3 regions of the Eubacterium maltosivorans genome follow, and region 3 is predicted to be linked to each of the others. Evidence: predicted binding sites of a transcription regulator. Region 3 holds the regulator's gene; each other region holds the start of a gene.
The links. Region 3 encodes NrdR, which represses ribonucleotide reductase genes. Its sites were predicted from a motif close to CACNANATNTNGTG; they were not measured.

Region 1 (11,005 bases), 1.3 Mb from region 3:
CGAAACCCTGAAGTCTTCTGATGTTAAGTATTCCTATGAACGCTTAATCACAAAAGGTCTCATGGGCTCACTGTTTGACCAGGTCGTTGGCTTTAAAGCCCTTGAAGACGGCACAGCCGATTCTCTTGAAGGCTTTAAAATCAAAGATGATACGCACTTCGATATCGTTCTTCAGCAACCCTACGCACCTTTCGAAGCCGCCTTATCCGCTCCATATGCTGTAATCTTCCCTGAAAAAGCCTGTGAAGAAGCTGGCGGAGACTGGGGACGTACTGTCCTGTACGGTACCGGTCCGTTCAAAATGACCTCCTATACTGCAGGCCAGGGCATTGAAATGGAACGCTTTGACGATTACCACGGCGATAAAACAAAGCTTGACGGTGTCAGCTTTAAGTTCGTAAACGACCTGAACACTCAGGTTATGGAATTCCAGAAGGGCAACTGTGATTTTGTCATGCTGGATACCGGACAATACGAAACCGTTACAAGCAACGATGCTGTCAAAGACAAAATGCACAGCTTCAACCCAGTCGGCCTTGTTTATTTAAGCCCGAACAATGAAATTTATACCGATTCAAGAATTAAAGAAGCACTGTCCTACGCGGTAGACCGCGAAGCTCTGTGCGACGAATTGTTATCCGGCGCCGCTACCCCGGCCAAAAGCTTTATCCCTAAGGGCCTGCTCGGATACAATGACTCCCTTCCAGCATATGAATACAATCCAGAAAAAGCAAAAAAATTACTGGCAGAAGCCGGTTACCCAGACGGTATTACCATTCCTGTAGTTGGTTCAACCAATTACCAGACACTGATCAAGGTGGCCACTGCAATTCAGGATCAGGCAAAAGCAGCCGGTATCAATATCGAACTGTCTCAGGTTGACCACGCAGGCTACAACGATATGAACAAGAGCGGTTCCCTCAATCTGACAGTCAGCAACTGGTATACCGACTATGTCGATCCAGATGGTATGATCTACCAGCGTATGTCTGCCACAACTACCCAGCAGGTATCCAACAAATACAACAATCCGGAATTCAACGATCTTATCAACCAGGCGCGTCAGACAAAGGACGAAAGCAAACGCCAGGAATTGTATGAAAAAGCCGATGAAATCCTGACACACAAAGATTATGGTGCTATTCCACTGTATAATGACACCATGTTCTACCTGTTAGGCGACAATGTTAAAAACTTCGAAGTTACCAGCATCTACCGCTACCATTTTTATGATGCCGAACTTCAATAATAATGCTCAGAAAGCTCCGCGGCCGCGGAGCTTTTTTATTTTGGATGTTCTACTTTTGCTGTCCAAATCTCCAATTTAAAAAATTCTTTTTGAAAACGGTTTTTTTATCCTTGACTTTCTTTGAAAAGCGTACTACAATAAGAACATAACTGGTAAGACCACTTACCAATAATTTCGACCGAATTTATACTCACATCATGCTAAATCATTTAAACTGGAGGATCATTATGATTTCAAAAATTCCCTATGGCAACACAGAACTGACCCTGGAGCTACCTGATGAACAGGTCTCAGGCGTTTTAAATTCCAATATCGGTAACCTGCAGAACGACCAGACCGAGGATGACATTGTCAAAGCTGCAATGGCAAAACATTTGGGTAGCGCTTCCTTAAAGGAGCTGGCAAAGGATAAAAAAACAGCGGTCATTATTATCAGCGACCATACGCGTCCCGTCCCAAGCAAACACATTATTCCATTTATGCTTGAAGAAATGCGCGAAGGAAACCCGGATATCGATATCACATTGCTGGTCGCCACAGGTTTTCACCGCGGTACGACACCGGACGAGCTGGTTTCAAAGCTGGGACAGAAAATTGTTGATGAAGAAAAAATTGCCGTACACGATTCTTCCAATGCTGACGAAAACGTAAAAATCGGTGTCCTTCCCTCTGGCGCTGATCTGATCATAAACCGGCTTGCCGCCGAAGCCGATCTTCTTGTCTCTGAGGGATTCATTGAACCTCATTTCTTTGCAGGCTTTTCAGGCGGACGGAAAAGTGTGCTGCCAGGCGTTTCTGACCGCGTGACTGTCTTAGGTAATCACTGCAGCAAATTCATCGCAAGTCCTTATGCGCGCACTGGCATTTTAGAAAACAACCCGATCCACACCGATATGAAATCTGCCGCGAAACAGGCGGGCCTCCAATATATCGTCAATGTGATCATCGACGAGGAAAAGCGTGTTGTCATGGCCTTTGCCGGCGATCCCTTCATTGCGCATGAGGCAGGCTGCGAATTTTTAAAGCAATACTGCCGCGTCAAGGCTGTTCCGGCCGATATTGTCATTACTGGTAACGGCGGAGCGCCTCTTGACCAAAACATGTACCAGTGCGTTAAGAGCATGACCGCTGCCGAAGCATCCGCCGGAGACGACGGCGTCATTATTCTCTGCGCAGAATGCCTGGATGGTACTGGCGGAGACGGTTTTTACCGCGCGATGCGGGACTGCGAATCTGCGAGAGCGCTTTTTGAAAACATTATGACCATCCCACAGAATCAGACACAGCCCGACCAATGGGAATACCAGATTCTTGCGCGGATTCTCTCAAAGCATACGGTTTTATATGTTACACGTCCGGAAATGAAAGATATCGTAACAGAAATGAAAATGACCTACGCGCCTGATCTTGACACTGCTGTCAAAATGGCAAAAGAAATTAAAGGTGAAAACGCCAGCTTTACCGTTATTCCAAACGGAATTGCCGTTATCGTCGAACAATAAAGCTCATTATCTACCTCTCTAAATAAATATATGAAAAGGGCGCCCACCAGGGTGCTTTTTTCGTGTATTTATCAATAAACAAGGTGCTTTTCATTGATAAACAGTTCACTCCCGGGCAATTTTGTGTTATAATAAATGCGATTGGCAATTTGACAATATTCGAATGCTCAAGGAGGGCTTATGAAGACCCGGAAAACCTTATTATTGATAATATTGTGTCTGCTCTTTACCGGTATGCCGGTATGTGCCCAGGCACCTGAAAATACGGCCGACAGCGCCGAAACCTTAATCTCCGCAGTCAGTGCGCTTAACGAAACCGGAGGTACCATTCATGTTACAAAAGACATTGTTTTAGGAAGAGACAGCAGTATCGGAGGCTTTGAGCCGGACAGCAGCATCACCCTGGATCTTGGCAGAAATACGCTCTATATCCAAAACAGCTTTTCCTTTAAGAACATAACCATTACCGGCCAGAAAACCTTGCTCACGCTGGAGAACAATGCTGACCTTCAGCTTGACCATTCCACTCTGACAGCTGAAGCCGAAAACAGCACAGCTATTAAAATCAGCGGAAACAGCTGCCTGTCAGCAAAGGCTTCAAAAATTGAAGTGGCCGGTACCAACACCTGTGGTATCAGCGCCGTCGGCACAGCCTATCTGTCCTTGGATACCACCTCTGTCCATACCACTGGCAGCAGCAGCACCGCCATTCAGACAAAGGGCAGTCTTGATGCCTATTTCAGTGAAATTACCGCTGATGGAACTGGCGCCACTGCTGTTGACGCAGGCGAGGTGCTTCTGAATACAAGCGTTGTCTCTCCAGAGGTAGAAAACGCAGTTATTGCAGATACCACTGCAGTTCCCAAAAATGCAGGATACCACTATACAGAACTGAATACCCCGGGCAGTCTGCCCGGCAGTATGGTCTTTAAAATTACCGACAAGGATACCGGCGATATCCGTTACAGCCCGTCGCTGCCAGTCTGCTGGAATACAGACACCGCAGATATTACAAAAGCTGGGATTTATTCGCTCAGTTATGAACTCTGCCCCGATACTTTTACGCCGGCCGGTGCTGCTGCTTTGCTGAAAAGTCAAAATCAACGGCTCGTCGTCATTGATCCTAAAAAACCATTTATTTATTACGACGCGCCTGTGACTGAAAGCATCGGCAGCTACAGTATGCTTCTCCGTTTCCACCAGCCAATCCAAAGCTTTGGCACACCAACACTTTGGGTGGAAAAGGATGACAGCAGCACATGGCAGGCCTGGCCGGCTGAAAAGCTCACAGCCACAGCAGCCAACCAATACAGTCTGACCGGCCTGGAAGCCGGCCACAGCTATGTTTTCCAGCTCGAAGCTAAGAACGGCAGCATAAGCGGTGATTCCAACGCCATCCGTATTACCCTTGATCAGGAGGGAAACCCCACTGTTACACAGAGCGATAGGAACCACGGCAGTAACGAAACAAAAGTAGTGCCCACGGCAGTCCCCAAAGTCTCCGTCGAAAAAGAATCCTCATCACTTGCTGTTTCAAGCCCTGGTGAAAATGTCAAAACGGGTACCAGAGAAAGCCTGAAATCCGAATCGACCCTTTATCTCCAGGAAATGGGCAATGCCTTAAAAACAGTATCCAGCTACCTGAACGGTACCACCTCCGTGTCCGAGAATGTGAACACTGGGATTACAGGCGTTATAAAAAATAATGTAAAAGGTGGACTGCCTGCAGCGGCAGCACTCAGTCTGACCTTACTCTGCGCCGTGACCATGCTGCTCGTCCGCAGCGAAACATCCGATGTAAAAGACGATTAGCAGCGATGACGCTAAAACCATATATTGTATGTTATACTTGGCAAAAACAAATTTTTATCTAAATGTAGCGGTATACGTTAAAACAGCGTACACCGCTTTTTTATATTGGTCAGCTGTTTTCATCTGTAAAAAATTGTCCTCTTTCACGCTTATTTAATAAAAATTTTTGTGCACATTTTTTATCCACAGGCCTCAGCCCTCTCATACGCTCATTTTAATCATTTTCACAAAATGTTGTCCACAAATTGACAGAGAGCACAATATATAGTATGATTTTCGAAGTAACCGACAATAACTAAGCATCCGGAGGAATGATGTAATGATCGACAATATTATTAAACGGAACGGAACTGTAGCGCCATTTGATGCCCGTAAAATCAGCAATGCCATTTACAAGGCGAATATCTCTGTGAGCGGCGAGTCTATGACAGAAAAGCACATTGAGTTTCTGACCAATGTGGTCACCTCAGCGGCTGAGCCTTTAGGCCGTCCAACGGTGGAGCAGATACAGGATATTGTGGAAGAAACGCTGATCAAAGCTGACTACGCCAAAACAGCAAAAGCCTATATTCTATACCGTGCCGAGCACGCTAAAACACGTCAGGCTGAGAGCGATTTGATGGAAATTTATAAAGATCTCACTTTCCGTTACGCTGAAGACGCAGACCTTAAACGTGAAAACGCCAATATCGACTCAGATACAGCAATGGGAACCATGCTGAAATACGGTTCTGAAGGATCAAAATATTTTATCGATAATTACATTCTTCCGCGCGAAATTGCTGATGCACATATCTCCGGTGATATCCATATTCACGATAAAGATTTTTATATGCTGACTGAAACCTGTTGCCAGATTGACCTGCTTAAACTCTTTAAGGGCGGCTTCTCAACAGGACATGGCTACCTGCGTGAGCCCAACGACATCCGCAGCTACTCCGCTCTTGCCTGCATCGCCATTCAGGCAAATCAAAATGAAATGCACGGAGGCCAGAGTATTCCAAACTTTGATTATGCCATGGCGCCCGGTATTGTCAAGACTTTCAGCAAGCTATACCGCAAAGCGCTAATCAATGATCTCTGTGTCTGTTCCGGAAAGGAACGCGAAACAATCACCGAGATGGTTGTCTCTGCCTGTGAAAAAATTAATGTCCCAGTTACTATGGATACACAGGAAACCTTCGGTCAGAAGCTGGCCGCATTTTTTAAAGGGTCTTCTTTTGATACCCAGATGATTAAAAAAAACCATGAGCTGGCCTGCCAGACCGCACTGCGCGAATCCGAGGAAGCCACCTATCAGGCGATGGAAGCCTTTATTCATAACCTGAATACCATGAACTCCCGGGCCGGTGCCCAGGTTCCTTTTTCCTCTGTAAACTATGGTACGGATACCTCCGCCGAAGGACGAATGGTCATCAAAAACCTGCTGAAAGCCACAATGGCCGGACTTGGCAACGGCGAGACGCCCATTTTTCCGGTTCAGATTTTCAAGGTAAAAGAGGGGATTAACTATGACAAGGCCGATCCCAACTACGATCTTTTTAAACTGGCCATCAAAACTTCCTCCAAACGCCTTTTCCCGAACTTCAGCTTTCTGGACGCCCCTTTTAATTTACAGTATTACAAAAAGGGCGATTATAATACAGAAGTAGCCTACATGGGCTGCCGGACCCGGGTTATGGGCAATCATTATGACCCTGAAAATGAAACGACCTGCGGGCGCGGCAATTTAAGCTTTACTTCCATCAATTTACCCAGGATCGCTCTTGAATCCGAGGGAAGTCTTGATACTTTTTACAAGCTTTTGGATGAGCGTGTCTCTCTGGTTGTGACCCAGCTGCTTCACCGTTTCAAAATCCAGGCCGCTAAACGGGGGCGTAATTATCCTTTCCTGATGGGACAGGGCGTCTGGATCGATTCGGAAGGCCTTGGCCGGGACGACCGGATCGAGGACGTTTTAAAGCACGGAACCCTCAGCGTCGGCTTTATCGGGCTTGCTGAGACTCTCAAGGCGCTTACGGGCAAGCACCATGGAGAAAGCGCGGAAAGTCAGACTCTGGGTCTTCAGATCGTTGGGCATCTGCGGCGCCTGATGGACGCTGAATCTGAAAAGACAGGCTTAAACTTTACCCTGCTCGCTACACCGGCTGAAGGGCTCAGCGGCCGTTTTGTCTCCATCGACCGCGAAAAATTCGGGACTGTCCCCGGCGTTACCGACCGCGAGTTCTATACGAATTCCTTCCATGTTCCGGTCTACTACCCCATACAGGCCTATAAAAAGATTCAGTTGGAAGCGCCTTACCATGCGTATACCAACGCGGGGCACATCAGCTATGTCGAGCTGGACGGAAATGCCAGCGCCAACCTCGCAGCCTTTGAAAAAATTGTCCGCTGCATGAAGGAAGCCGGTATCGGCTACGGTTCCATCAACCATCCCGTCGACAGAGACCCAGTCTGTGGCTACAACGGTATTATCGGTGAAGAATGTCCAAACTGTCACAGACATGAGGGTGATGGAAACCCTGATTTTGAGCGCATCCGCCGTATTACTGGCTATCTGGTAGGTACCATTGACCGCTGGAACAACGCAAAGCGCGCGGAAGAGAAAGCGAGGGTAAAGCATGGCGTTTCTGCAAATCAATAATTGTATCGAAGAATCCATAGTTGACGGCCCTGGGCTTCGCTTTGTCATCTTTACCCAGGGCTGCCCCCACAATTGCCCCGGCTGCCATAATCCTCAGACACATCAGCGAACAGGCGGCACTTTTGTGGAAACAGAGATGCTTTTCGCTCGAATAATGGAAAATCCTCTTCTTCAAGGCGTTACATTCAGCGGCGGCGAGCCCTTTCTGCAGCCAGCCGCCTTGGCCGGCCTGGCTCATAAACTTCATGCAAAGGGTTTGGATGTGGTTACCTACACTGGCTACACGCTGGAAAGACTGAAAGCCCTGAATGATAACGGCGTCAAGGCTCTGCTTCAGGAAACCGATCTGCTCATTGACGGGCCATTCCAGTTTGAAAAGCGTGATCTGACCCTCCCCTTTCGTGGAAGCAGTAACCAACGTGTTATTGAATTACGACACTAAAAAAACGGGTGTGTACACGATATTCGTACACACCCTTTTTTTAATTTATTCCTCAAACAAGGCAGTTGATAAATAGCGTTCTCCGGTATCGGGTAACAGCACCACAATATTTTTCCCTTTATTTTCAGGACGCTTTGCAAGCTGCGTTGCCGCCCATAGCGCCGCGCCTGAAGAAATGCCGACCAGCAGGCCTTCCTCTTTTGCAACCTCCCGGCCTGCCGCAAAAGCGTCTTCATTATCAACTTTAATGATCTCATCGTACACACCGGTGTTCAACGTATCCGGTACAAAACCAGCGCCAATGCCCTGAATTTTATGCGGACCTGCTTTTCCTTCTGACAGCACCGGAGAACCCGTCGGTTCAACGGCAATCACTTTTAAATCTGGATTTTTAGATTTCAGGTACTCGCCTACGCCGGTAATCGTGCCGCCTGTACCAATACCAGCTACAAAGTAATCTACTTTTCCATCTGTATCTTCCCAGATTTCCGGACCCGTTGTGGCTCTGTGCACAGCCGGGTTTGCAGGATTGACAAACTGCCCTGGAATAAATGAGTTCGGTGTTTCCTTGGCCAGCTCCTCTGCCTTAGCGATAGCACCCTTCATACCAGCAGCGCCATCGGTCAGAACCAGCTCTGCCCCATAGGCCTTTAATAGCTTTCTGCGTTCCACACTCATGGTCTCAGGCATTGTCAGAATCACGCGGTAGCCTCTGGCAGCAGCAACACTCGCCAGACCAATGCCGGTATTACCACTCGTCGGTTCAATAATAACAGAGCCTTTCTTCAGCAGCCCCTTTGCCTCTGCGTCATCAATCATGGCTTTCGCAATACGATCCTTAACGCTCCCCGCTGGATTAAAGTACTCAAGCTTTGCCAGCACTGCAGCATCTAATGCATTTTTCTTTTCATAATTGCTCAGCTCCAAAAGCGGTGTTTTTCCAATTAATTCTGTTAAACTCTTATAAATTTTTGCCATTTTGTTTTCCTCCGTTCAAAATATTATATTCTTTGGTTTTCATATATGATTAGTATGATTTTTATTATATGCCGATGAGCCAATTCTGTCAAGCTCTTTTGAAAAATAATCCATATTTTTCATATATGTTTTAAAAAAATTGTTGACTTCCGGTATTTTTCGTACTATGATTATAAAAACATATCTATTGACTATGTCTTATATCATTTAAAAAGGAGACTTTCCTATGAACATTAATACCCTCTGCATTCACGGTTCTAACGTTTATCGCAATGACACCGGAGCCATTTCTGTTCCTATTTTTCAAAATGCTACCTTTGCCCACCCCGGTGTGGGTCAGAGCACAGGCTATGATTATTCGCGTATTCAGAACCCGACCCGGGAGCACCTCGAGGAAACCATCGCCAGACTGGAACACGGAAACGATGCGCTGGCCTTCTCCTCTGGCATGGCGGCCGTTACCGCTCTTTTTGAGCTGTTTAAAGGCGGCGACCATATTATCACCTCTGATGATCTTTACGGAGGCTCACACCGGTTGTTTAACACTATTTCCTCCAATCATGGGCTGCATTTCACAGCAGTCAACACCTCAGATACAGCGGCGGTCAGGGAGGCTGTCACGTCTTCCACCAAAGCTATTTTTATCGAAACACCGACCAACCCTATGATGAAGGTTACCGATATAAAAGCAATAGCCGAAATTGCAAAGGCCCATGATCTTTTGCTGCTGGTGGATAATACTTTTTTAACACCTTACTATTTAAACCCTCTGGATCTCGGTGCAGATGTGGTGGTCCACAGCGGCACAAAGTATTTATCCGGGCACAACGACACACTTGCCGGTTTTCTTGTTACCAAAAACGAGGCTTTATCCGAGCGTCTCCGCTTTATTTACGGAACCACCGGCGCCTGTCTCTCCCCATTTGACAGCTGGCTGGTTCTCCGGGGTATAAAAACTTTAGCCATACGTATGGACAGACAGCAGCAAAATGCGTTAGAATTATCTAAGTGGCTGTCACAGCACACTCGAATTAAACAGGTCTTTTATGTTGGTCTTCCAGATCATCCTGACTACGCGCTTTCCCAAAAACAGGCCAGAGGCTCCGGCGCAATGATCTCATTCAAGGTTGACTGCCCTCAGACGGCGGTAAACGTGCTTGAGCGTGTTTCCCTTATACTTTACGCCGAAAGTCTTGGCGGGGTTGAGTCCCTCATCACCTATCCAATGCTTCAGACTCACGCCGATGTGCCTGAAAGCATAAGGGAATCTCTCGGTATTGACGACTGTCTGCTGCGTTTGTCTGTAGGGCTGGAGGATATTAATGATCTCATTGCCGATCTCGATCAGTCACTGAAATAGGAGGAATTTATGTCTTACAATTTTGATGAAATAGTGGACCGGAAAAATACTGGTTCCATTAAGTATGATTTTGCTGCAGAACGAGGGATGCCTGAAGATATCCTTCCCCTCTGGGTAGCCGATATGGACTTTAAGACGCCACAGCACGTCATCGACGCCCTTGTAAAAACCAGCGCACACGGTATCTATGGTTACTCAGATGTAAAATACGATTATTTCGACACGCTGCAAGCATGGTACAGCCGGCGCTTCAACTGGGAGCCAGAGGCCTCCTGGCTCGTCAAAACGCCTGGTGTCGTCTATGCCATTGCCACAGCAGTGCGGGGCCTGACTGAAAAAGGAGACGCTGTACTGATTCAGCGGCCGGTTTATTACCCCTTCACACGCTGCATTGAGGTTAACGAACGCCAGCTGGTAAACAATCCATTGCTCTATCAAGACGGCCGATATACCATTGATTTTGATGATTTTGAGCAGAAAATTGTCGATAATAACGTCAAGTTGTTTATTCTCTGCAGTCCGCATAACCCTGTTGGCCGCGTCTGGACAAAAGATGAACTGACGCGGATGGGCGATATCTGCCTTGCCCACAATGTGACAATTGTATCAGATGAAATCCATGCTGATTTTGTATATGAAGGGCAGACTCATACCATTTTTGCCAGCATAAAACCAGACTTTGCGGACATCAGCCTTACCTGTACTGCTCCCAGCAAAACCTTTAATCTTGCCGGACTTCAGGCTTCCAATATCTTTATCCCCAACCGGACGCTCCGCCACACATTTAAAGCGGAAATGGAGCGTTCCGGTTTCAGCCAGGTTGGCCTCATGGGGCTTGTTGCCTGTCAGGCTGCCTATGCCCACGGCGAAGAGTGGCTGGAAGCATTAAAGCAGTATCTTGCCTCCAATTTATCCTTTGTCCGTGATTTTCTGAAAAAAAACTTACCACAGGTAAAACTTGTCGAGCCAGAAGGAACCTATCTTGTATGGCTGGATTTCAGGGAACTGGGCTTGTCCG
Region 2 (11,005 bases), 410 kb from region 3:
CGGCGTTAAGTTCGCCACCGCCTATCCGGGAACACCAAGTACAGAAATCCTTGAAAATGTAGCGACCTATGATGGCATTGTTTCCGAATGGGCGCCAAATGAAAAAGTAGCGGTTGAAGCGGCTGCTGGTGCTTCAATTGCCGGTATCCGTACACTTGCTGCAATGAAACATGTTGGGGTAAACGTTGCGGCTGACCCGATTTTTACTTTTGCCTATCTTGGCGTTAACGGGGGCTCTGTTATCGTAACAGCCGACGAACCAGGCATGCACTCATCTCAGAATGAGCAGGATAATCGAAACTACGCGCGCCATGCAAAAATGCCGATGTTTGAGCCGTCTGACAGCCAGGAAGCTAAGGATATGCTTAAGGAAGCCTATGAAGTAAGTGAAACCTATGACTGCCCAGTGCTTTACCGCATGACTACCCGTGTCTGTCATTCAAAATCCATTGTCGAATGTGAGGACCGTGTGGAAGTGGACGATAAAGAATATGTAAAAGATATTATGAAAAACTGTCCGCTGCCGGCTCATGCCCGTGTTATGCAGGTTAAGCTTGCCAAAAATTTTGAAAAGCTGGCAGAATATACCGAAACCTCTAAATGGAATTATATCGAAGATAATCAGAAGGAAATTGGCGTTATCGCGTCTGGCGTGGCTTTCCGTTATGCAAAGGAAGTTTTTGGCGATACGGCCTCTTATCTGAAACTGGGATTTTCTTATCCACTTCCCAAGAAGCTGATTGCTGAATTTGCAGGCAAAGTTAAAAAGATCTATGTTCTTGAAGAAAATGATCCGATTCTTGAAACCGAAATTAAAGCCATGGGCATTGACGTTATTGGAAAAGATGTGTTCCCAACCATGGGCGAGCTGACACCGGAACGCATCCGTGAAGCCCTCTATGGTAAAAGCGAAGTGACCCTTGCGCCCGATCCTGAAAAAATTGTCGGCCGTCCGCCGGCATTCTGCGCAGGCTGTCCGCACCGCGGTATTTTCTACGAGCTGGGCCGCCGTAAAAATATTATGATTTTCAGTGATATCGGATGCTATTCCCTGGGCTTAACACCGCCCTACAACGCTACAGACGCGATGATCTGCATGGGTGCCAGCATCAGCGGGGGACACGGTGTGGCAAAGGCCATGGATATTAAGAATAACGATATGAAAGTCGTTTCTGTCATCGGCGATTCAACTTTCTTCCACTCTGGAATGACCAGTCTTATGGATGTTACCTATAATAAGAGCAATGTTCTGACTGTTATCTTGGACAACCGTATTACCGGCATGACCGGCCATCAGGAAAACCCGGGCAGCGGCTTTGACTTAAAGGGCGAACCGGCGCCAATTATGGATATCGAAACCATTGTCCGCGCACTTGGCGTTAAAAATGTCCGTACGGTTGATCCAAACAATCTGGAAGAAACTGACGCGGCGCTTGACTGGGGTCTGTCAAATGATGAAGCCTCTGTCATTATCACGCGCTGGCCATGTGCGCTCAAGCGTTTTTCTCAGGCCGATAAGGAAGAGTTCCCAGAAGCCTTTAAGCGCCACTGCAAGGTCGATACCGATCTCTGTATCGGCTGTAAGAAATGCCTGAAATCCGGCTGTCCTGCTTTAGCCTTTAACTCTACCGTACCGAAAAAATCCGGTATTCTGGAAGAATCCTGTCTGGGCTGTGAGGTTTGCCTGCAGATCTGCCCGAAACATGCCATTTATGTAGAGGAGGAAAAGTAGAATGAAAACAAAAAATATATTATTGGTTGGTGTTGGCGGCCAGGGAACCATCACAGCGGCAAAACTGCTGACCACGGGTCTGATGGAAGCCGGCTATGACGTAAAGATGAGTGAAATCCATGGTATGAGCCAGCGTGGCGGCTCCGTTTCATCTCAGGTCCGCTATGGGGATGACGTCCAGTCACCAGTTATCGAGATGGGAACAGCGGACATCATTGTTGCTTTTGAAAAAATGGAAGCACTGCGTTATATTGACTTCTTAAAGGAAGACGGAAAGATTATTGTCAACGATGCAGAGATATGGCCGCTGCCGGTCGTTATCGGCAAAGCGACTTATCCGGAAAAAATTCTGGAAACATTGCAGGAAAAGGCCGATGTCCGCGTGATGAATGCCTCCGCCATGGCGGAGGAGATGGGGAATCTCAAGGTTATGAATGTGATTCTGCTTGGGGCCATCATCAAATCCATGGGACTTCAGGATATTGAATGGGATGAAATTATCCGAAATAATGTAAAACCAAAATTTGTTGATCTGAATATTAAAGCGATGGCTGTCGGAATGGACGCCGTTAACTAAAAGGTTATGTGTAAAAAAGAATTTGAAACAGAAAACTTCAAATTTTTCCAAAACAGGGATTGTGAATATTTTCCTTGCCATAAAATGGAAAATCTGGACGAGTTTAACTGTTTGTTTTGTTACTGTCCTTTATATGCGCTGGGAAGGGACTGCGGCGGTGGTTTTGAATACACGGAAAAGGGTATAAAGAACTGTACAAATTGCCTTGTTCCCCATAAAAAAGAGAACTATGACCGGATCATCGAAAAACTCCTGATTCTTATTGAGCGCGTTAGAGAGCAGTAGCTCAGGATTATGTGTGAGGAGAGTTTAGTATGAGTATACTTATTGGCTTGATTTTGGTTGTGGCGGCTTATTTTATCGGTAATCTTGATTTTGCCTATATTATGGTGCGCGCTGTAAAGGGTGAGGATGTCCGTAATTACGGAAGCGGTAACGCCGGAACGACAAATGTACTCCGGACGATGGGCCTGAAATACGCTATTCCTGTTTTTATTTTGGATGCGCTTAAGGGCTCTGTCGTGATTCTTGCAGCCAGACTGCTTGGCTTCAGTGAAGCCTGGGTAGCGGCTGCGGGAATCGCAGTGGTCTGCGGTCATAACTGGCCGGTCTGCCTTGGCTTTAGAGGCGGAAAGGGTACTGCCACCTCCATCGGCGTTTTTATCGTCTTTGACTGGCCGATTGCCCTGATCTGTATTGCCGTTGGACTGATCTTCCTGGCCATTTTCAGAATGATGTCGCTGACTTCCATTATTGGGATGGTATCCCTTCCGATTGCAGTTCTTATTAAAAGTATTTTTATTACACATGGGGCTGTTTTTACACCCGAACTGTTTTTTGCCTTGTTTCTCTGCTGCTCAACAGTGTTCCAGCACCGCGCCAACATCAAGCGGATTATGGCTGGCACCGAGAGCAAGGTAGGGCAGAAGGTTAAAATGGGTGGAGATGATAAGAAAGGCAACTAAACTTTGAAAGGAGACATGAAGATGTCGAATGATAAAAAAGTCGTTGTTGCTGGACAGGAAAAAGACATCCGCGAAGCAGAGCCTGAGGTCAGACGTCAATCCCTGACAGATGATGTAATGGAATCTGTATCGGTGGAGGAAACCCATGAGGCCGGTACCTTTGAAAAAGATGTTATCGGAACTGAAGAAGCGGCGACCAACGCCGCTGTAGATTTAGACGTTTTAGAAGAACAGGAAGAAAACCGGGAAGCCTGATTCTGACTGGTGTTTTAAGGAGACTCTCAAAGCAGAGAGTCTCTTTTTACTGTTTCTGTTTTCTTTTTACAAGAAAGTTGATGTGGATTACAAGAATTTATTCCACGTATTATACCAGATATATGTTATAATAGAAATCGGCGCAGCACATCTTGTGTACGCCTTTACAAACCGATTTTATAAGGAGTTTAAGATTGAAAGAGCTGAAAGATCTATTTAAAAGACATTTTACGAAAGAACTGGAAGGCAGTAATAAGACTGTCTACGATCTTTTCGAGTGGCAGAATGTTGACGTCAATTTAACAAATTATCAGACGGGCGCGACCATTTTGTCCATGGAAGATCTTGAATTTCCAGTTGATTATTCGCAAAATGCCTGTAATATTATAGCCAGCAAGTATTTCAGACGACGGGGAATCCCAAACGGTCTGGGCTATGAACACAGCATGCGTGAAGTTGCCGACCGCATGGTTGGCTTCTGGGCAGATGCTTTGAAAGAAGAAGGCATCATCGAGACCGCTGAAGAGTGGCAGATTTTTTACGACGAGATGGTTTACGCTCTGTTGAAACAGATGTGGGCGCCAAATTCACCGCAGTGGTTCAATACTGGCCTGGCCAGAAGCTATGGCATCAAAGGTGACAAGGACGACCTTTATTACTACGACGAGGCGGCCGGTGAGGTTAAAGAATCAGATGACCGCTATACCCGGACTCAGTCAAGCGCCTGCTTTATTTTGTCCATCGAGGACAAGCTGCTCGGCCATCACTCCATTTCTGAGCATTATGTCAGTGAGACAAAGCTGTTTAAAGGCGGTTCCGGTGTTGGCACAAACTTTTCATCGCTTCGCGGCGTGAATGAAAAGCTATCGAGCGGCGGGCAGTCCTCAGGAATGATGAGCTTCCTGCAAGGGCTTGACCGTAACGCAGGCGCCATTAAATCCGGCGGCACCACAAGACGTGCGGCTAAAATGGTCATTGTAGATGTGGACCATCCCGAAATTGAAGAATTTGTGGACTGGAAGGTTAGGGAAGAGGATAAAGTCCGCGCTCTTGGAAAGATGGGCTATGATACCTCCATGGACGGTGAGGCATACCGCACCGTTGCAGGGCAGAACTCAAATAACTCCGTCCGTTTAAATAAAGAATTCATGGATGCTGTCATCAATCTTGAGCACGAACCGGATCACAAAATGACTTTGAAGGGACGCGTAGACGACGCAGTTAACCGTGAAGTATCCGTCAAGGAGCTGTGGCAGAAAATCAACACAGCTTCCTGGGCCTGCGCCGATCCTGGACTTCAGTTCGACGATCTGTTTAACGCCTGGCATACCTGTCCCGGCGGTGAAGATGGCGATACCTCCAAAAAAGAAAACCGGATCAACGCGACAAACCCATGCTCAGAGTATGCTTTCCTAAATGATACAGCCTGTAACCTGGCATCCATCAATATTTTCCGCTTCTTTGACCCGGAAACCAACAAAATTGATATTGAACGGTTTTCACATTTAGCAGGACTGATCCAGCTGGTGCTGGAGGCTTCGATCTATTGGGGACAGTTCCCAACAGAAGATGTTGCCAGAAAAAGCTACCTGTTCCGCACCACTGGTCTGGGCCTTGCCAATGCTGCGTCATTGATTCTGGCGCTGGGCTATCCTTATGATTCCGATGAAGCCCGAAACCTGATCGCAGCTTTATGCGGCATTATGACAGGACATTCCTACTATGTTTCAGCCATGATGGCCGGAAAGGTCGGGCCTTTTGCGAAATATGAGATCAACAGTCCTTATATGAAGCGCGTTATCCGCAACCACAGCCGTGTCGCGGGCTATCTGACCGATGACTATGAGGAAATGACTTATGAACCGCTTAAAATCAATCATGAACTTTTAGAAGAAATGGGTTTCCTGAATATCAGCAGCCGTATCAAAGACGCGTGGAAGGATGCCATTGACTATGGTGAGCTGAGCGGCTACCGCAATGCGCAGGTTAGCGTTATCGCGCCGACCGGTACCATTTCCTTTGCCATGGACTGCGGCGCCACCTCTGTCGAACCCTTCTACAACCATGTGGTATTCAAAAAACTGGTAGGCGGCGGCTCCATGGAAATCGTGAATCCAGTGATGGAGATTGCCCTTAAAAATCTGGGTTACAAGCCAAAGGAAATTTCCGATATACTTGGTTACATGCTGGATAAGGATGAAAAAGGCTATCTGCGCCACGACAGTCTGTCCGGCGCGCCGCATATCAAGCCAGAGCATATTCCGGTTTTTGACACAGCCAATACCATCCGCCCAGAGGGCCATGTGCTCATGGTTTCGGCCATTACGCCGATGATCAGTGGTTCGGTTTCAAAGACTGTGAACCTGCCGTCAGACGCGGAGATAGAGGATGTTAAGAAAATTCATCTTCTGGCATACACTACCGGCGCCAAAGCCATTGCCGTTTACCGTGATGGCTGTAAGGCATCACAGCCTTTAAGCTCCGGTAAGCAGGAGGAAGGCGAAAAGCATCTGGAGGATTGTTCTTATAAGGAGCTTCTTGAATTTGCAAGAGACTGTAATCAGGGGGTTCCCAACCGGCGTAAACCAGACGGTATGCGTATGAGCCGTACCCATGCGGCTAAAATCGGCGATATTGAGCTTTATATCACCATCGGTTTTTATGATGATGGTAAAATTGCAGAAATTTTTGTATCCACCGATAAGGATGGTACAGTGGTTAAGGGACTGCTGGCTTCATTGTCCAAGTCCATCTCCAATATGCTTCAGTACAATATTCCGCCGGAAAAAATATCCATCATGCTGAGGGGCCAGAAGTACGAGCCGTCAGGCTTTGTCCAGAGGCATCCGTATATTAAATACGCATCCTCTATTTCTGACCTGATCTCCAAGGTCATTGATATTGAATGCGGTGATTATTCCAAATGCCAGGTGAAGCCGAAAGCTCCCCTCGCAAAGGTAGACGCCAGCACAGCAGCTCCGACACCGGAAACTATGCCGCTTCAGATGGAAATGGAAATTGAGGGTGAAAAACTCTATGGGGAAGTGTGCAGCCAGTGTGGCAGTGACCGCATGGTCCGCAATGGTACCTGTAAGGTTTGTATGGACTGCGGCACCACCACGGGCTGCAGCTGATTAAGCTAAAAATCAGAAAAATAAATAAACCGGGATATTCAGCTTGGAATATCCCGGTTTTTTATGTGAATGTTTTATTTATTCATACGATCCTTTACATCATCTGCAACATCTTTCGCTTTTTCTTTTACGTCATTTGCTTTTTCTTTGATTTTTCCGGCTGCCTTGTCCATCATGCCTTCGGCCTGTAAGCCCTTATCGCCTGTTGCACCGCCGACTCGGTCTTTTACTTCGCCTTTTGCCTGATCGGTAAATCCTGTATCTTTGCTCATAATAAAGCCTCCTTAATAAGAATTGTTAGTTCTTATATACCCCCAGACAGGTGAAGAAAACAATCGTCTTTCTATTCCTAAGGAAAGCTTTAGTTTTGAAAAAGAAAAAGCAGAGAATAGACAGAAGGTATACCCAGCGCGTCAGGATAAAACAAACTTGCAAAATTAAGTTAAGTTTGATATGATAATATTTCAGAATAGTCACCAGACCGACGGCGATAGTCTTTAATCAAAAATGGACAGACTAAGCTGCCTGAGTGGAAGACAACAGTAGACAAATGGAGGCGCATTAAATGCGACAGACAATTAAGGAAGCAGAGACCATTGTCATCAAAATGGGCACCACCTCAGTAACCCATGCCAATGGTACCCTCAATTTAAAAAAGCTTGACCAGCTTGCAAGGGTTTTGACTGATCTTGAAAACAGTGGGAGAAAGATGGTTTTGGTATCTTCGGGTGCCATCGGCTGTGGCATGAACCGTTTGGGTTTAAAGGAACGGCCGAAGACACTGGAGGCCAAGCAGGCCACCGCTTCGGTGGGGCAGGGGCTTTTGATGGAGATTTATCATAAGTTTTTTGATGAATACCACCAGAATGTGGGGCAGATTCTGCTGACCAAGGATGTATTCAAGCATTCCATTAAAAGAAGCAATGCCATCAATACCTTCAAGGCACTGAAAAACCGCAGCATCATCCCGATCGTCAATGAAAATGACTGTATCGCGACGGATGAAATTCAGGAGGAGTGCTTTGGGGATAATGATATCCTGTCTGCCATGACTGCCGACATTGTGGACGCTGACCTTTTGATTATTCTCTCGGATGTGGATGGCCTGTACGATTCAAATCCCAATGAAAATGAGGATGCCATACTTCTCCAGACCGTTGAGACGATTGATTCCGATATTTTAAACAGCGCGGGATGTTCCACCTCCGGCCTTGGAACAGGCGGTATGGTGACCAAAATCGGGGCGGCTAAATACGCAACCGACCGGGGAATAAACACCATCATCGCATCCGGTGAGGATGTTAAAGTGATTTATGATATTTTAGAAGGCAATGAAATAGGAACATTTTTTATTAAACAGGATTTACAGGAGGTCCAAAATGTTAAAAAAAGTAATGATTAGTTTGTCTGCAGTAGCAGCTGGTATGCTGACCGTATTGGGCGCTTTTTATGTAGCAGAAAAACGCCGTGAAAAAGCAGTCGGCGGTAAATTAATGAAGGTGCAGTACCGTTTTACCAAGGATTTTGACGATTAAAAGCAGACAATATATAAAATAAAACAGACGAAAAATTTGGAGGGGTCAATGTCTAAGATCTTTATTTTTACAGCATCCACCGGTGCGGGACACAACCTGGCAGCAAAATCCATTGCCCAGGCTTTATCCGAATATGGTTTTGAGGTAGACGTTTATGATGCCTTCAAGGAAAGCAGCGCCGTTTTAGACAAAATCGTAACAAAGGGCTACAAGCAGCTGGTTGAAAATGTGCCAAAGCTTTATGAGCAGATTTATAACCAGTTCAACCACATGACGCCTTTTCAGCAGAATATTTTTAAGATGATGACAAAGGTTATGAATCCGGAAATTGTTCCCATGATTCATAAGGAACAGCCGCATCTGCTGATTTCAACCCATCCCTTTGTCACCAATATTTTAGGAACCTTAAAAGAGCACGGAGCCTTTGACCTGCCAGTGCTCTCTTTTGTGACCGATTATAAAATCCACAGCGTATACCTGCACAAAAAAATCAACGCCTATGTGGTGGGCAGTGAGTACACAAAGGAAACCATGATTGAAAAAGGGGTAAACCCGGACATTATCTATCCTTTCGGCATTCCCATAAGACAGGAGTTTGTGGAGGATACCCGAAAGAAAGCTGAGATCGAAGATCCAACGATCCGCGGTACAATACTGCTTATGGCGGGCAGTATGGGTACCAGACAGATGGAAAAAGCCTTTGTTGCGCTGATGAAGGCTCAGGAAAAAATTAAGATTATTGTGGTCTGTGGCAACAATAAAAAGGTCGAGCGCTCCATTGAGTTTTTAAACAAGGTCTATGAGACAGAGGATAAGGTTGTGGAAATTCATGGCTTTGTCGATAATATACCCGAGCTCATGGACGAGGCCGACGCTATTATCTCCAAGCCAGGCGGTCTGACAAGCACAGAGGCGATCGTCAAGTGTATTCCGATGATCATCCCCTATTATTATCCGGGACAGGAGGAAGAAAACGCCGATTATTTGGTGGAAAGCGGCATGGCCATCAAGGTGGACAAGATCAAGGAGCTGACCTCCATGGTTGATTTTCTTATTGAGAATAAATACATTATTCAGCAGATGGCTGAAAATATGTCTGAGGAAGCCAGAAACCATTCGATGGAAAAAACCATCGAGCTCTGTAAAAAACTGATTTCAGAATATGAAGCGGGAGAAATAATCCCGGAACTCTGATAAAAAACTTTACACCGTCCTGCGGTTATGGTATCATTATTACGTTAAGCCCGTTCTCTTGGTTTTTCGAAACTCCAACGAAATACTGTGATTACGGAGTCTATTTATAATTTAAGGAGAATTGACACAAATGATTTCAAAAGAAGAAAAAGAACGCATTATTGCAGAGTACCAGACACACGAAGGTGACACTGGTTCTCCAGAAGTACAGATTGCTATTTTAACAGCAAGAATTAATGGTTTAAATGAACACTTTGCCGTTCATAAAAAAGACCATCACTCAAGAAGAGGTCTTCTGAAAATGGTCGGTCAGCGTAGAGGTTTATTAAACTATCTCAAAAAGAAAGATATCATGCGCTATCGTGAATTAATTCAGAGATTAGGCTTGAGAAAATAGTACTGTAAGGCGGAGTATTCCGCCTTTTTTCTTTGAATTTTCGAACATCTGTGCAGATGATTTTGAAATAAACGGAGTCCAGCCGCTTCGTAAATCGGCTGATATCATTGGAGGTATTAATGAGAATATTTGAAACAGAAATTGCCGGTCGTCCCTTTAAGGTGGAAATCGGCGAGGTTGCACAGCTTGCTAAGGGCTCTGCAATGATCCGCTATGGTGAAACAAGTGTGCTGGCCATAGCCGCTGCATCTAAAAAACCTCGTGAAGGTATGGATTTTTTTCCGCTGAGCGTGGATTATGAAGAAAAACAATACGCAGTTGGTAAAATACCAGGAGGCTTTTTAAAAAGAGAAGGCCGTCCTTCTGAAAAAGCAATTTTAAACTCACGTTTAATCGACCGTCCGATTCGTCCGCTGTTCCCCAAGGGGTTCCGCAACGACGTTCAGGTAGTTACTACGGTCATGTCTGTTGAACAGGATAACGCACCGGAAATCGCCGCGATGATCGGCGCATCCATTGCTCTCAGTATTTCAGACATTCCTTTTGACGGCCCTACTGGTTCTGTAGCGGTTGGACTGATCGATGGCGAGTTCATCCTGAACCCGACCGAAGCCCAGCGTGAAGCCAGCGATTTAAGCTTGACAGTCGCCGGTACCAAGGATGCCATTATGATGGTAGAAGCCGGCGCTAACGAAGTTTCTGAAGAAACCATGCTGGAAGCAATTTTATTTGCGCATGAAGAAATCAAGAAAATTGTGGCTTTTCAGGAAGCGATTGTCGCAGCAGTGGGTGTGGAAAAGAAGGATTATACCCTTTACCTGCCAACAGACGAGCTGACCGCAGAGGTCGAAGCTTTTGTAGGCGGTAAAATGCATGAAGCGGTTCACACTGAGGATAAAACAGAACGTCTTGAAAATATCGACGCGGTTAAGACCGAGGTGGTTGAACACTTTGGCGAGCTTTATCCTGATCAGTTAAATGATATTGATACGATTTTAACCGCACTTCAGAAAAAAGAAGTCCGCAGCCTGATTCTGGTAGACCGCATCCGTCCGGACAACCGTAAAATGGATGAAGTCCGTCCAATTAGCGCGAAAATCGACTATATCCCGAGAGTGCATGGCTCCGGCCTGTTCACCAGAGGCGAAACACAGGTGCTTTCCATCGCGACTTTAGGCGTCCTGAGAGATGCCCAGGTGCTGGACGGCCTATCCAA
Region 3 (11,005 bases):
GATTGATAAAATAACTCGTGCTAAACATAATCAGTCCTCAAGCCAGGAAGGAATCCTGTCATTCTTGACCAGGTCCTCAAAGCTTTCACGTTCCACCAGAATTGCGGACCGATCCCCCTTTAGAAGAACAACAGCCGGCCTCCTGAGACGGTTATAGTTACTGGCCATTGAGTAATTATAGGCCCCTGTATGAAGCACTGCCAGTGTGTCGCCAGGCTGAGGTGAGGGCAGCTTAATGGATTTAATCAAGGTATCTGTCTCACACGCTTTACCGCTGACTGTAACCTCTTCCATCAGCGCCTCGTCCTGAGGCTTATTGCAGATCACAGCATCGTAATCCGCACCGTAAAGTGCCGGACGTGGATTATCCGCCATCCCTCCGTCAACACTCACGTACTTTTTCAGTCCCGGAATCTGTTTAACGGTGCCCACAGTATATAGCGTAATGCCCGCCGGCGCCGCCACAGAGCGGCCAGGCTCTACCACGATTTTAGGCATCGGAATCTGTCTCTGCTCAGACATCTCCCGCATATGGTCAACCATTTTAGGAATATAATTGGTGACGTCAAAGCTTGGATCATTTGGTAAATAAGGAATACCAAAGCCGCCGCCCAGATTAATCTCCGTCAGATTCAGCCCGTCGGAGATCAGTTCCTTATAAAGATCCAGCATCACTTCTGACGCCAGTAAAAAAGGCTTTTCATCTGCGATCTGAGAGCCAATGTGGCAATGAATGCCGACAGCCTCCACATAGTCCATTTCTTTTGTACGGCCGATAATTTCACGGGCCTGGCTCAATGGCAGGCCAAACTTGGAATCAATCTTCCCTGTCTGTATGAGCTCGTGCGTGTGGGCTTCTATGCCCGGAGATACCCGAAACAGCACCTTGACGGACTGCTCGAGTTCTTCGGTCAAAAGACGCAGCCGTTCCAGCTCCCATTCGCTGTCGATGACAATACGGCCTACCTTATAGCCCAGAGCCATTTCCAGCTCTGCCTGATTTTTATTACTGCCATGAAAGCAGATACGGGCAGGATTAAAACCACTTTTCACAGCCGTATAGAGTTCACCGCCTGAGGCCACATCCAGAGAGACGCCCTCACTTGCAACGATCCGGCACATTCCCATGTTTAAAAAGGTTTTGCCGGCATAGTTCACATCATAGTCCGCACCTGCCGATTCAAAGGCGTCCTTAATGCGGTTGATGTTTGCTCTCAAAATATCTTCGCTCATCACATAAAGCGGCGTCCCGTATTTCTGCGCTAACGCCACTGTGTCATGACCAGAGAATATAAAATTTTCTGACATTCAGTTTCTCCTTAAAAGCTTTAATTTATTTACCACAAATAATAAGAAAAGTGATCTATTATCCTGTGTGTAACACAGATGATAAAAGACCACCTCGATGATTTTATTTACATAAGAGAAAAAAAGCGACCTAAAACACAGGCAGTCTTTGCGTCTGAAAACTTTCCTTTAAGGTAAAGCGCCCGGACTGTCCGTATAGGCATTTCGACAATTTCGATGAATTCATCATCATCCTGTTTTCTCGGCTCAATAACAAATTGAGACGCCATAAATAAAGTGGTCACTTCATTGGTAAATCCCGGTGAGGGCCACATTTCTCCTAAAAAGTGCAAATCCAGGGGCTTCAGGCCAATTTCCTCCTGCAGCTCCCGCACTGCCGCCTCTTTAGGATCTTCACCCGCTTCAACCAGACCTGCCGGTATCTCCAGGATCACTTTTTCGATGGCCTTTCTAAACTGGCGCACGAAAATAATCCGGTTGCCTCTGACAGGCAGAATACCGACGCCCTGTTTGTGGTCTACCAGTTCCCGGAAAGAGGTCCCTCCATCGGGAAGCTCGACTTCGTCGACCTTTAAATTTAAGATGCGTCCATTATAAATCTCTTTGGACGCAATGGTTTTTTCAAAAAATTTCATTCACTACTCCACGCCTTCAGCGTTCAGACATAAGGCGGTTCAGTTCATCCATAAAGGATTCGACATCCTTGAACTCACGATAAACTGATGCAAAACGAACGTAGGCCACCTGATCGATATCCTTGAGCGCATCCATGACGCGCTCTCCAATATAGGATGATTCCACCTCTTTATCTTCAACCTGATAAAGCTCCTTCTCCATTAAGTCAACAACACGCTGGATGTTGTCGATGGGAACCGGACGTTTTTCACAGGCCTTGATCATCCCATTCAAAATTTTATTTTTATCAAAGGGGACACGCTGCCCACCTTTTTTAACAACGATCAAGGGAATGTTTTCAATCCGCTCATAAGTCGTAAACCTTTTGGCGCACCGGATACATTCCCTTCTTCTACGAATCATAGTGCCTTCTTCAACAGGTCGTGAATCAACTACTTTGCTTTCGTCATAATCACAAAAGGGACACTTCATTCAGACACCTTAGTCTTCGTTGCTTAAAAATCCAGGAATCGCAAATTCGCCAGCACCGCTGGTTGTTTTGGTTTCAGGCTTAGCAGCTGTATTTGCAGCAGCAGCATTTGCGCTGTTTAAGATCGCAGCTTTTTTAGCTTCCACTTCTTCTGCTGGTAAGAAACCGGTCGCAATAACCGTAATCTGGATTTCATCGCCAAAGCTTTCGTCAATGGTCGCCCCAAAGATAACGTTAGCGTCTTCGTCAGAGGCTTCTCTCGCAATGGTTGCGGCTCTGTCGACTTCAAAGAGCGACAGGTCTTCACCAGCTGTAATATTTAAAAGCACGCCGGTGGCGCCGTCGATTTCAGTTTCCAGGAGCGGGCTTAAGATGGCTTCTTTTGCAGCTTCTTCGGCACGGTTTTCACCGGAAGCACGGCCAACGCCCATGTGAGCCAGACCGGCATCTTTCATGATGGTCTTAACATCGGCAAAGTCAAGGCTTACAAGACCCGGCATGGAGATCAGGTCAGAGATACTCTTAACACCCTGTAATAATACATCATCTGCCAGTTTGAAAGCGTCTCTTAAAGAAGTGGTTTTGTCAGCCATTCTTAACAAACGGTCATTTGGAATGGTGACCAGCGCATCGACATTATCCTGAAGGAAATCACTGGCAATCTGAGCGTTGCGCATACGGACTCGGCCTTCAAAAGAAAATGGTTTGGTGACAACACCAATGGTTAAGATTCCCATTTCACGGGCAATTTTTGCAATGATCGGCGCAGCACCGGAACCGGTTCCGCCGCCCATACCAGCAGTGATAAATAACAGATCTGTTTCCTGAATTAAATCTGCAATGGCGTCACGGCTTTCTTCCGCAGACTTCTGACCCATTTCAGGGTTACCGCCCGCACCAAGACCGCCGGTGGTCTTTTCACCAATCTGAAGGCGTTTTTCAGCCAGGGTCAGGGCCAGCGCCTGATTATCGGTATTGATGGATATGAAGTCAACACCCTTCAGACCGGATTCGATCATGCGGTTAACGGCATTGTTCCCGCCGCCGCCAACACCAATTACACGAATTCTCGCAAAATTATCATTGTAGCCATCTAATTCAATCACTTTTCTTCCTCCTCTATTTCACGTAAGAAACTCTTAGTTTGTTTTTTATCATCATTTTTTTGTTCTTCATCCAGTTCTTCATCATCTTCAAAGACTTCATCCTCGTCGGAAGCGTCACCGCGGTAGCCGTTCTCGTCAAGCTCGACGGCATCATAGTCTTCTTCCTCATAGTCCTCTGTCTCGTCCAAATCATCGGTCGTGGAATGTATTATTTCTATAGGCTCAGCTTTATGGCCGGTTGAATGACCATGCTTCTGCTCCTTTGAAATCGCTTTAGGATCTGATTCTTTGCTGCCAGACCGGAAATAATAACGCCGGATCTTCGCAAAATTTGAAAACAGGCTGGTTCCAAAATAAAAGATTGCTGCGTAATAAATTGGAATCCCTACTCTGTCACCGATATAGGTCAGCAGCGCCGCTAAAATGGTGTTGCCAAAAAAACCGGTAATAAACAGTTTTTGGTCAAATTTTCCTTCCAGGTCTGCCTGAATACCGCCAAATACTGAATTCAGCGAAGCGAGTATTGCGATTGAGAGATAGGATGAATATGCCAGCGGTATTTCAAAAGGCAAAACAACACCGATTAAAAGCCCTGCAAGCAGCCCTATTAATGGATATAGCATCGTTGTCCTCGTTTCTCTGCAAAAAATCAAATTACAGTTTATTACTTTTGTTGAGTAGTAAATATTCTGACTTTTCTATATTAACCTTTATTTCCCAATATTTCAACAGTTGAATAACACTTTCATCAGAATTTAAGTAAATATACATGGATTCTGGGTCTCCAATGGCCTCAATCACAAATGGCGGTGAGGATATCTCATCATCTACATTGATGACCGCGCCGCCGCAGTCGATGTTGCTGCTGTTTGTCACGCGCATCTTATTGAGCTGGATTCCCTCCGCCCCGGCTGCCTTCAGTTCGTTGATGACCGCCAGCACATCTGAGTTGTGTACCAGGTATTTATTGGGGTTTTCACCAGGCTCGATGGCTTTGTCACTGTCTTCCAGCGTAATGACAATGCCAGGTCCCTGGATGGGTACAGAGCCGTCCGCCATTTTATAGTTTTCAAGCTCTGCGTCCAGATATTGGCCGACGGTATCGACCACAGACCCTTCATCCTCGATGGCCCTTCTGGCCTGTTCGTAGGTTTCAAGCCTTTTCTGCTCAGCCTCTATTTTTTTGCCGAGCTCCTCATTTTTGACCTTGAGGTTATCCTCCTCAAGCTCCTGGTTATATAAGGTCTTCGCATTGACAAAGGTACGCTGCGCCGGGATGTCTTTTGAACCAATTTCCTTAACGATCAGAGCCATTCCAATGCCAACCACCAGAAAGACCAAAACCAGTATCCGGTTCATGGTTTTTTCACTTATACTTTTCATAGCCCACCGCTACTCATCGGCCCCACTGCCTGAGGCCGGCGTTGCATACTTAAGGTCAATCACACCACTGTAGGCCTTTACCAGAACATTGTCCTCCTGTGAAATAGAAACCTTCAGTTTATTGGACTGCATGACATCCACAACACCAGCCCGCATTTTGATGGCAGCGGACAGATCCTGGGGATTGCCAATGACTTTCACCTCAAAGGGTGCACCGTATTTGTTACGGTTAATATTAATATAGGAGCCCGCCTGGCGGATCTCCGAGGTATTAATCAAACGTTCGCCATTGATGGAAATGGCTTCTGCGCCTGCTGCGTTCAGCTCGTTTACCAGTGAGAGCAGCAGATCGGAGCTCTTGGAATAGAGAGACGCGTCGTAATCTGTGCTGTCGGTATCGATGGTGATGACCAGGCCTGAGCCCGTCACATCCGTCACACCTGCAAGCACGCGTTCCTTCTCCAGCTCCTGCTGTTTTTTCTTTATGACATCATCGGTTCCAGCGGCGTCAGATTCATAGTTAGCCAGCTGTTTTTCGAGATCCTTGAGCTGATTGTTCAGCTCGTCATTTTTGTTTTCAAGGGCTTTCACTTCAGCAGCCAGGTCGCCAGCGCGCTCGGAATCTACCGTCCCGCCCAGCTGGTCGACTGTTTTCATCTGAAGGATAATCAAAACGCCCACAAAAATACATATTAACGCAATGGCCAAACTGCCTTTTCGCTTCAAGCCTTCACCTCAGTTTATCTTGGTTTCAGAATCGGTTTGTTACCGCCAGTGGTCAGATTGATATCCAGATTGCTCTTGTTTTCGGCAAACACCGTATTGATATAATCATAAGAGCTCTTAAAGTTATCCAGATCCGCCACTGTCATAACCACATTATTTTTTGTAATGATCCGATAAGTATTATTTTCCGTAATACCCACTTCCGAAATCTTCGCAAGGTTGCCATCATTCTGGAAGGTCTTCAGAATCTCCATGACTGTGTCAAACTTCCAGTCCGGATTAAAGGTTACCGGATGTCCGATTTTATCAATGGTAATATCCGTGAAGCCCGTCACAATAGGAATATCCGTTTTGCGCAGATACTCACTGCGCTCAACCAGAAGGCCCTCACGGTTGATATAATTGATCTTGCCATCGTAGTTGACCGCGCAGATTGCCGGCGCTTCCTTTACCTTGATCACGATTTTGTCCGGCATGACTTTTGTAATCTCCAGCTTTTCAACATTTATGAGTTCCTCAATATTATAATGAGCCTTATTTAAATCTACCCAAAAAATGCTCTCACCTTCATTGATTCCTGAAGTTTCTATAATTGTTTCGCTATCGACAACTTCATTCCCAATTACTTCAATATGCTTAATGTTAAACACACCGGCGGAAATGGCGCTTGCCATGACAAAAATAAAGACAAATAAAATAGAAACAGCAACCACTAATAGTGTAACATATTTTAGCAGTCTTTTCCTTTTATTTTTTTTTAATTTTTTACGTCTTTGCAGCTTTTCATCCATTTTATCACCATTTACCGGTTTTTGTCACCCTTTTTATTTGTTTTTGTTCAATTTATTTGATCAGCTTCAAAGCTTCTGCACAAATCCGGTCACCTGCATCCAGTATTGCCCGTTCTTTCGTAGCTTTCCGCATCTTTTCAAGCCCCTTTTCATCCCGGAGCAGCGCCGGAATAGTTTCGGCCAGCAGGTCCGGCGTCAGCTCGGCGTCATGGATCAGGATACCGCCGCCGTTATCGGTGATAACACGGGCGTTGAATTCCTGGTGGTTTCCTGCCGCCATGGGGTAAGGGACCAAAATGGATGGAATTCCCACCGCCGCGATCTCAGCCACCGACATGGCGCCGGAACGGCTGACAACTAAATCTCCTGCGCCGATAAGGGTGTGGACGTCATTGCTGTAGGCTAAGACATTTATATTACGGCAATCATCTAATTTTACACCATTTTCCTTTAATTTTTCTAGGACTTTATCATACTGTCCTCTCCCGGTCAGGTGATAGACAACAATCTCCGGATTATCTGCATTCCGGACGATAAACGAAGCGGCCGCATTGTTGATGCTCCCAGCCCCCTGGCTGCCGCCCATGATGACGACCAGACGCTGGCTTTCCTTCAGGCCAAGCTTATCTCTGAGGGCCTTGCGGTCTGTCTGTTTAAACACGTCGCGCACTGGGTTGCCAGCCAGAAAAGTCTTGTCCTCCGGAAAGTACTCGGCGGCCTCCTTAAAGCTGATGGCCACGCGGTCCACCTTTTTCCCAAGCATCCGGTTTGTCTTGCCCGGGTAGGCGTTCTGCTCATGGATCATGGTGGGGATGCCCCGCTTCGCTGCCTCGAGAAGCAGCGGGCCACAGGTGAAGCCGCCTGTCCCAACCACCAGATCTGGCTGATGCCTTTTCAAGACCTTCTTTGAGTCTGAGATACCGTCAAAGATCCCCTTGACCGCAGCCAGCGTTTCCAGCGACAGCTCACGCTCAAAGCCGCGGACGCGGATGTACTCAATAGGATAGCCCTCCTTGGGCACAATATTTTTTTCCATGCCTACCTGTGAGCCGATAAAAACGATCTCGGCGTCGGGCAGGCGCTCCTTTAGTTTATCTGCAATGGCCAGCCCCGGATAAATATGTCCTCCGGTGCCGCCGGCCGCTACTAAAATTTTCATTTTCTTCTCCCTTTCCTTTTGCGCAGGTCGGCCTGCCTTGAAATATTGAGGATGGGCCCCAGCATGGCAAAGAGCACAACCATCGAGGTCCCGCCAGCGCTGACAAAGGGGAGCGCCATACCGGTAACCGGGATGACCGAGGTGGCGACCCCCACGTTTACAAACACCTGAAAGCCGAGCAGCAGCATGACACTGCTGGTGTAAAGGTAGCCGAACCGGTCTGGCGAGGTGTTGGCAATTTTGAAGCCGCGCCAGATAATGAAGGCGAAAAGACCCAAAACAAAAACACAGCCGATGAGGCCGAACTCCTCACCGATATTGGCGAAAATAAAGTCATTCTGAAGCTCGGGCAGGAACAGAAATTTCTGCTTGCCGTTGCCCAGCCCCTGGCCAAAGATTCCGCCGGTCCCAATGGCTAAAAGCGACTGGGTGATCTGATAATCATAGCTCCCGCGGCCCAGGAACACGTTAAAACGTTCCAGCCGCCAGGGCTCAAGGATCATCAGCCCAATGACACCCGCCGCGCCCAGAGCCGCATAGGGCGCAAAGCGTTTAAAACGCACCCCTGCAAAATAGAGCACTGCCACCATGCCAAAGCCGATGGCCATGGCCGCGCTCAGCGAGGGCTCAATGGCTGTGATACCGCAGATCAGAAAAATAGGGATCATGCACTGCTTGGTAAACTCCCAGGTACTGCCGTTCAGCACCTCCGGCTCCCGCGTGAGCAGCGAGGAAAGATAAAGAATGCCTGTGACCTTTGCGAGCTCCGAGGGCTGAAACTGACCGATGCCGACATTCAGCCAGCGTCTGGCATCATTGACCTTAACCCCGATGCCCGGTATCAATACAAGGAGCAGCAGAAAGACCGTCACGCCCAGCAGGATCATGCTGATTTTTTTATTGTTGTATTTGCGATAATCGATATTACTCATAAAGCCCATTACAAGGAGCCCCAGCGCTACAAACCCAAATTGCTTGAGAAAGAGCGAGTAGCCCTTGCTGCCGTCGACTGTTGAAGAATACATGCTGGCGCTAAAGACCATCAGGAGGCCAAAGCCTACCAAAATCAACAGAGCGATGACAAACGGCCTGTCTACTTTTCCTTTTTTCATCAGTTACTCCCGATTCGTTTAACTAAATCCTTAAAGACCTGTCCTCTGATTTCAAAATTATCAAACATATCCCAGCTGGCACAGGCTGGTGACAGCAGCACCACATCGCCAGGCGCCGCGCATTCAGAGGCAACCTTGACCGCCTCGTCATAATCGCCCACGCGCACGGTGTTGTAATAGCCCTGGCTCTCAGCTGTCTCCTCAATCTGAGACGCGGTTGCTCCGACCAGCACCATCCGTTTCACCTTTTTCCTGACCACCTCGATAAATTCGCTGTAGTCTTCTTTTTTATCGTAACCCCCGGCGATGAGGATGACCGGTTTGGTCATGGCGTTCAATGCCACGATGGCCGCGTTGGTGTTCGTGCCCTTGGAGTCGTTGATATAATCCACGCCGCCGATGTTCGCCACAAATTCCTGGCGGTGTTCTACCCCGCCAAAGGATTTCAGCGTTTCCGCGATACTGACCACGTCCACGCCCATAAAATAGGCGAGCACTGTGGCCGCAAGAGCGTTCTGTACGTTGTGAGGGCCCTTGATACCCATTTCCTCGATACGGCAGATTGGAATGACCGATTCATTGTCATTGATAAAAATACCGCCGTCCATGGCGTAGGCACCCTGGGCCACTTTTTTGTCCAGGCTGAAATAGTACTTCCGGCACTGTGCCTGGCGGCCCAGCTCACAGACCTGTTCGTCATCGGCATTAAGCACCAGAAAATCCTCGCCGCGCTGGTTTTCAAAAATCCGGGCCTTGGCGGCAATGTAGTTTTCCATGGTGCCGTACCGGTCCATGTGATCCGGTGACAGGTTTAAAATGGCCGAAGCGGCTGGACGGAATTTATTGATGGTCTCCAGCTGAAACGCGCTGATCTCTGTCACAAAAACATCCTCAGGCGCTGCTTCCATCACATAGTTGCTGATGGGGTCTCCAATGTTGCCCACCGTATAGGTTTTCCGGCCGCTGTTCTTAAAGATTTCACCTGTGAGGGTCGTGGTGGTGGTTTTGCCGTTGGTGCCGGTGATGGCTACAAAAGGCGCCTTTGTCATACAGTAGGCCAGCTCAGCCTCGCCGATGACAGGAACGCCGCAGCGGTAGGCCTCGGCGATGATGGGAATGGTCAGCGGCACGCCCGGGCTTGTGACCACACGGTCAATCTCATTGATAACCCCGGTGTCGATCTGACGGCCAAAAACCGTTTCGATGCCCTTTTCCTCAAGCTCTGCCAAGGTCTCCCGCACCTGGGGAAACTCTGCCAGAACCACGTCCTCCGGACGGTTATCGGTCAGTACCACTGCTTTGCCGTTATCCATTAAAAGCTTTGAAACCGCCACACCGCTGCGGGCAGCCCCAATCACTAAAATCTTTTCACTCAATTGTACTTACGCCTCCTAAATTATAAACATAAAAATGCCAGTGCCACAAAGACTGCCGTAACAATCCAGAACACGGTGACTACCCGGGTCTCACTCCAGCCCTTCAGCTCAAAATGATGGTGAATCGGCGCCATTTTAAAGAAGCGCTTGCCGTGGGTCAGCTTGAAATAACCCACCTGTATCACGACCGATAAGGCCTCAATCACGTAGAGCAGGCCTGCGATCAGCACGAATATTTGCATCCGTGTAATGATGGCCATCACGATCACAGCGCCGCCCAGAGCCATGGAGCCCGTGTCGCCCATAAAAATCTCGGCCGGGTTTGAGTTATAGCGCAGGAAGCCAAGGCACGCGCCGATCACCGCGCCGCTGAAAACAGCAGTGCTGACCTGATTCAGCGCAACGGCCATGGCCAGGAAAAAGACGCAGACAATGGCAGTAACGCCAGAAGCGAGACCGTCAAGGCCGTCGGTCAGGTTGACCGCGTTGGTCACTGCCACGACAGCAAAAAAGGTAAAAGGAACATACCAGAACCCAAAATCCACAGTGGCGCCTATAAAGGGGACAACCAGCTCTGTGCCGATGGAAGGCGTCCACGCCGCGTAAAGGGCAATGGCCAGGGCCGCCACAAACTGAAGCACCAGTTTCTGCCAGGCGCGCAGTCCCAGATTATGCTTCTTCGAAACCTTGATAAAATCATCGATAAAGCCAATAGCACCAAAGGCCACCATCACGATCAATGGAAAGAAGTCCCATTTTCTGGTAAAGAAGCTGATGATCATAACAGCGATGAGAACCGCGCCCTGGATGACAAGGCCGCCCATGGTGGGTGTGCCGGATTTTTTCATATGGCTCTGGGGACCCTCCTCACGGATGGCCTGCCCAAAGTGCAGCCGGTGCAGAATCGGCAGGACTCTGGGCATCGCGAGCCAGACAATA

Region 1: CPZ25_RS18445 (anaerobic ribonucleoside triphosphate reductase) is a predicted target of NrdR. The motif match lies at 4,820-4,833, and genes of this name have one in related genera.
Region 2: CPZ25_RS02835 (vitamin B12-dependent ribonucleotide reductase) is a predicted target of NrdR. The motif match lies at 3,673-3,686, and genes of this name have one in related genera.

Annotation. Positions count from the first base shown of each region.
Region 1 covers NZ_CP029487.1:3,985,671-3,996,675, reverse strand. Annotated here, with positions in the region: gene CPZ25_RS18460 (ABC transporter substrate-binding protein) at 1-1,249, shown strand, start outside; gene larA (nickel-dependent lactate racemase) at 1,477-2,751, shown strand; gene CPZ25_RS18450 (hypothetical protein) at 2,932-4,563, shown strand; gene CPZ25_RS18445 (anaerobic ribonucleoside triphosphate reductase) at 4,883-7,207, shown strand; gene nrdG (anaerobic ribonucleoside-triphosphate reductase activating protein) at 7,185-7,649, shown strand; gene cysK (cysteine synthase A) at 7,695-8,627, opposite strand; gene CPZ25_RS18430 (trans-sulfuration enzyme family protein) at 8,854-9,987, shown strand; gene CPZ25_RS18425 (MalY/PatB family protein) at 9,997-11,005, shown strand, end outside.
Region 2 covers NZ_CP029487.1:556,583-567,587, forward strand. Annotated here, with positions in the region: gene iorA (indolepyruvate ferredoxin oxidoreductase subunit alpha) at 1-1,732, shown strand, start outside; gene CPZ25_RS02815 (indolepyruvate oxidoreductase subunit beta) at 1,734-2,309, shown strand; gene CPZ25_RS02820 (cysteine-rich small domain-containing protein) at 2,316-2,594, shown strand; gene plsY (glycerol-3-phosphate 1-O-acyltransferase PlsY) at 2,624-3,274, shown strand; gene CPZ25_RS02830 (hypothetical protein) at 3,296-3,529, shown strand; gene CPZ25_RS02835 (vitamin B12-dependent ribonucleotide reductase) at 3,724-6,663, shown strand; gene CPZ25_RS02840 (CsbD family protein) at 6,738-6,935, opposite strand; gene proB (glutamate 5-kinase) at 7,229-8,065, shown strand; gene CPZ25_RS02850 (hypothetical protein) at 8,043-8,198, shown strand; gene CPZ25_RS02855 (MGDG synthase family glycosyltransferase) at 8,247-9,392, shown strand; gene rpsO (30S ribosomal protein S15) at 9,523-9,789, shown strand; gene CPZ25_RS02865 (polyribonucleotide nucleotidyltransferase) at 9,909-11,005, shown strand, end outside.
Region 3 covers NZ_CP029487.1:969,208-980,212, forward strand. Annotated here, with positions in the region: gene CPZ25_RS04835 (site-2 protease family protein) at 1-28, opposite strand, end outside; gene lysA (diaminopimelate decarboxylase) at 31-1,308, opposite strand; gene CPZ25_RS04845 (NUDIX hydrolase) at 1,416-1,943, opposite strand; gene nrdR (transcriptional regulator NrdR) at 1,960-2,415, opposite strand; gene ftsZ (cell division protein FtsZ) at 2,425-3,519, opposite strand; partial or broken gene CPZ25_RS20745 (small basic family protein) at 3,831-4,142, opposite strand; gene CPZ25_RS04865 (DUF881 domain-containing protein) at 4,174-4,902, opposite strand; gene CPZ25_RS04870 (DUF881 domain-containing protein) at 4,912-5,628, opposite strand; gene CPZ25_RS04875 (cell division protein FtsQ/DivIB) at 5,643-6,419, opposite strand; gene murG (undecaprenyldiphospho-muramoylpentapeptide beta-N-acetylglucosaminyltransferase) at 6,472-7,578, opposite strand; gene ftsW (putative lipid II flippase FtsW) at 7,575-8,690, opposite strand; gene murD (UDP-N-acetylmuramoyl-L-alanine--D-glutamate ligase) at 8,690-10,066, opposite strand; gene mraY (phospho-N-acetylmuramoyl-pentapeptide-transferase) at 10,087-11,005, opposite strand, start outside.